Regions from separate parts of the Nocardioides proteolyticus genome, predicted to be linked through region 1. Evidence: predicted binding sites of a transcription regulator. Region 1 holds the regulator's gene; the other holds the start of a gene.
What was found. Region 1 encodes LexA, which represses DNA repair genes until DNA is damaged. Its sites were predicted from a motif close to TCGAACANNTGTTCGA; they were not measured.
Positions count from the first base shown of each region.

Region 2: the regulator LexA is predicted to act here: its motif matches at 1,700-1,715, upstream of ACPOLA_RS10115 (HNH endonuclease signature motif containing protein).

Region 1 covers NZ_JBNBPO030000036.1:14,568-17,961, forward strand. The annotation lists gene ACPOLA_RS17540 (MXAN_6640 family putative metalloprotease) at 1-1,000, opposite strand, end outside; gene lexA (transcriptional repressor LexA) at 1,117-1,851, opposite strand; gene ACPOLA_RS17550 (LysM peptidoglycan-binding domain-containing protein) at 2,106-2,501, shown strand; gene ACPOLA_RS17555 (hypothetical protein) at 2,680-3,009, opposite strand; gene ACPOLA_RS17560 (hypothetical protein) at 3,080-3,394, opposite strand, start outside.
Region 2 covers NZ_JBNBPO030000014.1:18,588-21,981, reverse strand. The annotation lists gene ACPOLA_RS10120 (hypothetical protein) at 1-243, shown strand, start outside; gene ACPOLA_RS10115 (HNH endonuclease signature motif containing protein) at 251-1,552, opposite strand; gene ACPOLA_RS10110 (GNAT family N-acetyltransferase) at 1,810-2,370, opposite strand; gene ACPOLA_RS10105 (NAD-dependent epimerase/dehydratase family protein) at 2,528-3,394, shown strand, end outside.

The DNA of each region.
Region 1 (3,394 bases):
GGGAGTAGCTGAAGCGCTCGGTGAGGTGGCGGAAGAAGATCCAGGCGCCGTACTCCGATCCGCCGGCGGCGAGGTTCAGGGGCTGGTCCGGCCGCGCCAGCGGGCCGTAGCGCAGGTAGTAGCGGTTGTCGTCGACCGAGTCGTAGATCTCGTCCTCCGCCCAGGTCGCCGTGGCCTCCATGAACCAGCTGTCCTCGTAGGCGTCGTAGGCGAACTGGACGGCGTGGAAGAGCTCGTGGGCGGCGGTGACCTTCAGCAGGTCCGAGGAGCTGGCGCTGGTGCCGTACTCGGCTGCGGAGTAGTCGTTGTCGAGCACGCAGTAGGCGGCGTACGGCGCGTGGCGGGAGACGCCGCGGTCGCTGGTGCAGTAGCCGTAGTAGCCCATGCTGCCGATGTCGGCGAGGTAGATGTCCAGCTTCCAGCTGCCCCCGCGGCCGCGGTCGTTCTTCGGCGCGCGGTAGCCGGCCCGCTTGTAGCGCTCGGCGACGCTGTTGGTGACGCGCAGCACCTTGGCGGCGTAGGCGTCCGAGGCCCGGTCGTAGGACTCGCGCACCCAGTGCACGCAGACCCGGGTGCCGCACTTGCGGGCGTCCGACGCCTGGCGGCTCCAGCAGGCGATGCCGTCGCACCCGCCGTCGGAGCCGTCCGGGCGGGCCAGGATCCGCTCGGCGTCGGCCTGCCGGTGGCGGGGGAGGTCGTCCTTCACGGCCGCGAGGTCGCGCAGCTCGAGGGTGAGGTCCTTGTGCGTCTCGTGACCGTCGTCGGGGTTGTGGTCCACCGGCGGCGGCGTGCTGCCGTCGATGAGGCCCTCGACCTTCTCCAGCGTCTTCTCTGCGACCTCCGCGGGGTCGCCCGGGCCGGCGGTGGCGCCGGGCGCGGTGGGGTCGGCGGGACCGGTCTCATCAGCCTGCGCGGCGCCGCCCAGCAGCGGCATGACGAGCAGGCTGGCGACGAGGGACAGGAGCAGCCCCGAGAGGGGGGACCGGCTGCTGGAGGTCATGGGGTGCGGCCTTCGCGGGTCGGCGACGAGTGACCCGGCGACTTTACGTTGTCGGCCCGCGAACGAGGCATTTATCGCCCGAGCCGACGTGTCGTTCCCGGTGCCGGGCCGAGCGGCTAGACGCGGCGGAGGACGGCGGTGACCTTGCCGAGGATGGTGGCGTGGGTGCCGTCGATCGGCTCGAAGGCCGGGTTGTGCGGCAGCAGCCACACCCGTCCGTCCTTGCGCTGGAAGGTCTTGACCGTCGCCTCGCCGTCGATCATCGCCGCGACGATCTCGCCGTTCTCGGCGGTGGGCTGCTGGCGGATGACGACGTAGTCGCCGTCGCAGATCGCGGCGTCGATCATCGACTCGCCGCTGACCTCGAGCAGGAAGAGCTGGCCGTCGCCGACGAGCTGGCGGGGGAGCGGGAAGACGTCCTCCACGCGCTCCTCGGCGAGGATGGGGCCACCGGCGGCGATCCGGCCGACCACGGGCACGTTCGCGGGCACGGGAGCGGCGTCACCGATGCCCGTCTCGTCGAACCCGGTCTGCTCGGGGTCGGCGACGTTGCCGATCGCCTTGCGCGCCGCCATCACCTCGGGGAGGAACACCTCGAGTGCGCGCGGCCGGTTGGGGTCGCGCTTGAGGTAGCCCTTCTCCTCGAGGACCCGGAGCTGGTGGGCGACGCTGGAGGTGCTCGTGAGGCCGACCGCCTGGCCGATCTCGCGCATGCTCGGCGGGTAGCCCCGCTTCTCGATGCTGTCCTTGATGTGGGCCAGCACCCGCTGCTGCCGGGGGGTGAGACCGGTGGCGTCGGGGGGCCCGTCGGGCAGCTCGGCCACGCCGCGGCCCGCCTTCTTGTCGGCCATCTGAGTGCCCTCCAGTTCCGGTGTGTCGATGTGCCGACGCTAACCGAAGACGCGGGCCGGTTTCAAACGTCTGTTCGAACGGCGTGTCGCCCTCGTCCCTTCGAACGCACGTTCGACGAGGGGCTGGACTTGTTCGAACACATGATCTAGCCTCGTACACATGTTCGATCGAACGCATGATCGACCGGCTTGTGTCGGACCGACTGCGTAGACATCGCTCCGCGACCCACCCGCTCCTTCCCCCGGAGGTCACCATGAGCACGATCACCCTCGCCCCGCACGTCTCCGCCCGCCCCGCCCACCCTTCCGACCCTTCCCGCCCCTCTCGTGCCGCCCGCCCGTCCGGTCAGGTCCGCCTGACCCGCCGGGGCCGGCTGGCCGTCCTGGTGATCGCGCTGGCGCTCCTCGCCGCCCTCGTCGTGGCGCTCGCCGGAGGCTCCGTGGCCACCGACGAGCGGGGAGCGGCGGCCCAGGTCGAGGTGGTCACCGTCGCCCCCGGCGACACGCTGTGGGACATCGCCAGCGAGGCGGCCGCGGCCACCGGTGCCGGCGACGTGCGCGACATGATGGAGCGCATCCAGCGGCTCAACACGCTGGACTCGAGCCTGGTCTACGCCGGCCAGGAGCTGCGGGTGCCGGCAGCGGAGTAGCACCCGGCTGCCGTCGCAGCCGCCACCGACCCGTCCGCCGCCTCGACCCCGGCGGACGCGAACGGGCCCACCGACCCCGGGCCCACAGGGGAAGGCGAGGGGCGAGGCCACCGACCCCGGCCTCGCCCCTCGCGCTGTTCGAGGCCGGAGCGAGCGCCTCCCCGTCGGCGAGGCTCGACTAGCGAGCGGCGCGCTTGCCGCCCTTCGGCGTGGAGGGATCGCGCTTCGGCTTCGGCTCCGGCGCCGCGGCCAGCCCGATCGCCCGCGCGAACCGCACGGCCAGCATGAACGCGAGGAAGAGGCAGAGCATGGCTCCCAGGGCCGCCACGGCGAGGAAGCCCCAGGCGGCCTTGTCGCCTTCGTGCCGGGCCGTCGCGCCGAAGTCGATCGCGGCGAAGACCAGGTATCCCCAAGCGACGATCGCGAAGGTGATGCCGACCGCGAGCAGGAGCAGGTCGGCTCGGAACCGCCGCTTCGGCCTGTCGCCCGCCCGCTTCCCTGCTCCCACGGCGGTCATTGTGTCCGATGGGTGTCTGGGTGCGGTGACCAACCCGCCGGAGGGTGCGGGCGATCGGCGGTCAGGCGCTCTCGGTCACCGCGTAGGAGATCCCGGCGCTGCCGTCGCCATTGTCGCCGACCGACAGCACGACCTCGTACTCGCCGTTGCTGAGGGTCGCCAGCTCGCCGTACTCCTGACCCTCGCCGACCTCGAAGCCGGCGTCCTCGAGCGCGCTCTTGGCCTCGGCGTAGACGTCCTGCGCGGACCCGTCCTCCGTGGCGGCCAGCTGCCAGGACTTGGTGCCGTCCGACTCGTTGGCGATGCCGTAGGTGACCTCGCCGACGACCGGCACGTCGTCGGGGAAGTCGTCGGGGATCTTCGCTCCGCTGGAGAA
Region 2 (3,394 bases), on a different contig from region 1:
CGCGGGGCCGGCGCGGTGCCCTACGTCGCCTTCGCACGTGGCACGAGCGACTCGGATCGCGTACAGGTCTCCTGCGATCGGACTGCGCATTCGCCGCTCTATCTCGACCATCCGCAGGGGCCCCGGCTCGTGGACGGGCTGGGCCCGTGGTGGCCGCTGCCGATCGTCGGCGCAGCGGCGGGCATCGGGCTTGTCGTGTGGGGCATCGTTGTTGCCCGTGGCGGGCAGCGCCGAATCTCCTGACGTCGGCCTACGTCCGGCGGTGGAACCGGACGTCACCGTTGGCCAGTCGCTGGTAGGTGAAGCGATGGTCGTGGATGCGGTGGTGATGGAAGCTGCAGAGGCAGACGCCGTTGTCGAGTGACGTCGGGCCGCCGCGTGACCACGGGACCAGGTGGTGGGCCTCGCACCAGTCGGCGGGGATGGTGCAGCCCTCGGCGCGGCAGCGCTGGTCGCGGAGCTTGATCGCCTTGCGGATCCCGGCCGAGAACAGCCGGCGGGCGCGGCCGACGTCGAGGATCTCACCCTTGCCGCCGAGGACGACCGGGATGATCCGGGCGGTGCAGGCCAGGCGTCGAGCCTGCTCGGCGGAGAGGGTGGCGCCGGCAGCGGGGTCGGCACCGAGGTCGGCGTCGACCAGGCCGGCCGTGCCGAGCCGGGCGAGCAGCTGGTCGTAGGACAGGGTGACCATCACCGTGGTTGCGTCGCCGCCGTGGGCCGGGAGGCGGGCCGGGTCGAGGTGCTCGAGCAGCGCGCTGAAGGCGTGGGCGAGCTTGCGGTGGGGCGGGATCCGGTCGGCCTCGCCAAGCCCGCCGAGGTTCCCCGGCTTCCCCGGCTCGTCGGGCTCGTCGGGCCGGTGACGTGGGGAGGTGAACGCGTCGAGATAGGTCCGCCAGCGGGCCGTGTCTGCGTCAGGAAGCAACCCGGAGAACGCGGTGGTCCCGTCGCCCCGCGGCCGGAACCGCAGCGAGGCCTTCTCTCGCGCCGCCTGCTCCTCGCGCTGCAGCCGCTTGGCCTCCTCGGCCTCGGCGACCTCGGGGGCGGCCACGTCGAGGATGTGGCGGCCGATCCGTCGCAGCGCGGAGGGGCGGAAGTCCCTCGCGTAGCCGACGAGGAGCGTCTCGGCGGAGGTGAGGACCTCGGGGCCGAGGTCGCTCGGCAGGTCGTCGAGAGCGCGGGTGATCACGCGGGCCTGTTCGGCGGAGACGCCGCCGGCGGCCATGCCGTCCCGGACCCGGGTCCAACGCCGGTCGACGGCTCGGGCGAGCTGGACGTCGGCACGCACCGTCGACGGCTCGCTCCGGGTCACGTGGGCGAACCACGTCGCCACGTCACGGGCGCTGTGGTGGTCGGCGACGTCGTCGCAGGCGGCCAGCAGCCGCAGCTTGCGTTCCGCGAGCCGGCGCTCGGCGCGCTCGAGCTCGATCACCGCACGTTCCTTGTCGGCGACCGTCATGGAGGCGGGCTCGACCTCGCCGACCTCGTCGAGGGCGGTGTGAATCGCCGTGGCGCACGCCACCAGCGGGTGGGAGGTCTGGGCGGTGATCGACATCGGTGGCTCCGAGCAGGACACGGACAGTTCACGTGTCGTCCCGCCGGAGGCGCCGTCCCGGCGCTATTACTCACCGATCCACGAGACTCGGCCGTCCGCCTCCGGCCCTGTGCTCATGGCCCCACCAGCGGATCGACTTGAGGTCAATCGTACATGCGTTCGAACCTCCGAGCAAGGTCTGATCGGGCCACATCCCGCCGCAGATCCAGCACCCGCCGGTCAGCTCCGGCCCCGCCGGTCAGCTCCGGCCCCGCCGGTCAGCTCCGGCCCCGCCACTCCTCGGCCAGCAGCGCGTACGTGTAGCCGTCGACCCAGCCCAGCTCGGCGTGCCAGGAGTCGCCGACGCCGTGCTGCTCGCGACGCATGCCGACCTTCTCCAGCAGCCGCACCGACGCGAGGTTGTCGGCGTAGCAGCCGGCGGTGACCCGTCGTACGCCCAGGGTGTCGAAGGCGTGCGTCAGCATCGCGGTGACGGCCTCGACCGCGTAGCCGCGGCCGCCGTACGCCGGGTCGAAGGTGTAGCCGATCTCGGCCTCGGTGCGCTCGGGCATCCCAGGCTGGCCCATCCCGTCCCGGCGGTGCAGGGAGACGACCCCGATCACCAGCCCGTCGAGGGTCGCCGCCAGGCTGTGGTCGTCGGCGTCCTGCGCGGCGCGGTGCCAGGCGGCCCGGAAGGTCTCGGGGGTGACCTCGGTGTGCAGCAGCCAGCGGTTGACCTCGGGCAGGTTGCGGTACTCCAGCATCCGGTCGAGGTCCTCGTCGCGGACCGGCCGCAGCACCAGGCGCTCGGTTCGCAGCGTGACGGTGCTGGAGTCCACGGCGGGGAGGCTAGTGGACCGCCCGCGGTGAGCGCGCCGCATTTCTCGGCGGGGCCCGACGACGCGCGGGGCGCTGTGCCCGCGGGCTGCTCGGGCTCAGGTGTGCTCTTCCCGGTGCCGGGTAACGCAGGAGTTTGACCAGGGTTGGGAGAGCGGCATGGGCATGCGCATCGCCATCACCGGCGCCAGCGGCAACATCGGCTCCGCGCTGCTGCGACGGCTCAGCGCCGACGGCGAGCACGAGCTCGTCGGCATCGCCCGCCGTACGCCGACCACCAGCCCGGGCAGCACCGACCAGTCGGCGATCGAGTGGGTCGGCGCCGACCTGACCAAGGACGGCTGCGTGCCCGCGCTCGAGCACGCCTTCGCCGGGGCGGACGCGGTCGTCCACCTCGCCTGGGGGTTCCAGCCCTCGCACGACCTCACCTACCTCGAGGAGCTCGGCGTCGGCGGCACCCGCCGCGTCCTCGAGGCCGTCACCGCCGCCGGCGTGCCGCACCTGGTGCACATGTCGTCGGTCGGCGCCTACTCGCCGAAGCGCGACGACGCGCCCGTCGACGAGAGCTGGCCCACCGAGGGCGTGCCGTCGTCGCGCTACAGCGTCCACAAGGCCACCGCCGAGCGGCTCCTCGACCGCCACGAGCAGGCCGGCCACAGCACCGTGATCACCCGGCTGCGGCCGGGCATCGTCGGCCAGCGGTCGGCCGGCAGCGCGCTGCTGCGCTACGGCCTGCCGGCGATCGTGCCCGCGGCCGTGCTCGACCACATCCCGGTGCTGCCGCTCGACCGGCGGCTGATGATCCCGATGGTGCATGCCGACGACGTGGCCGACGCGATCGCGCGGGCGATCGACCGGAGCGTCGGCGGGGCGTTCAACCTGGCCGCCGAGCCGCCGATCACGACCCAGCGGATCGCCGACGCGCTGGGAGCGCGGCCCATCCACGTGCCGTCGGCCGTCGTACGACCGGTCTTCTCGGCCGCGTGGCACCTCCGGCTGCAACAGGTGGACACCGGCTGGCTCGAC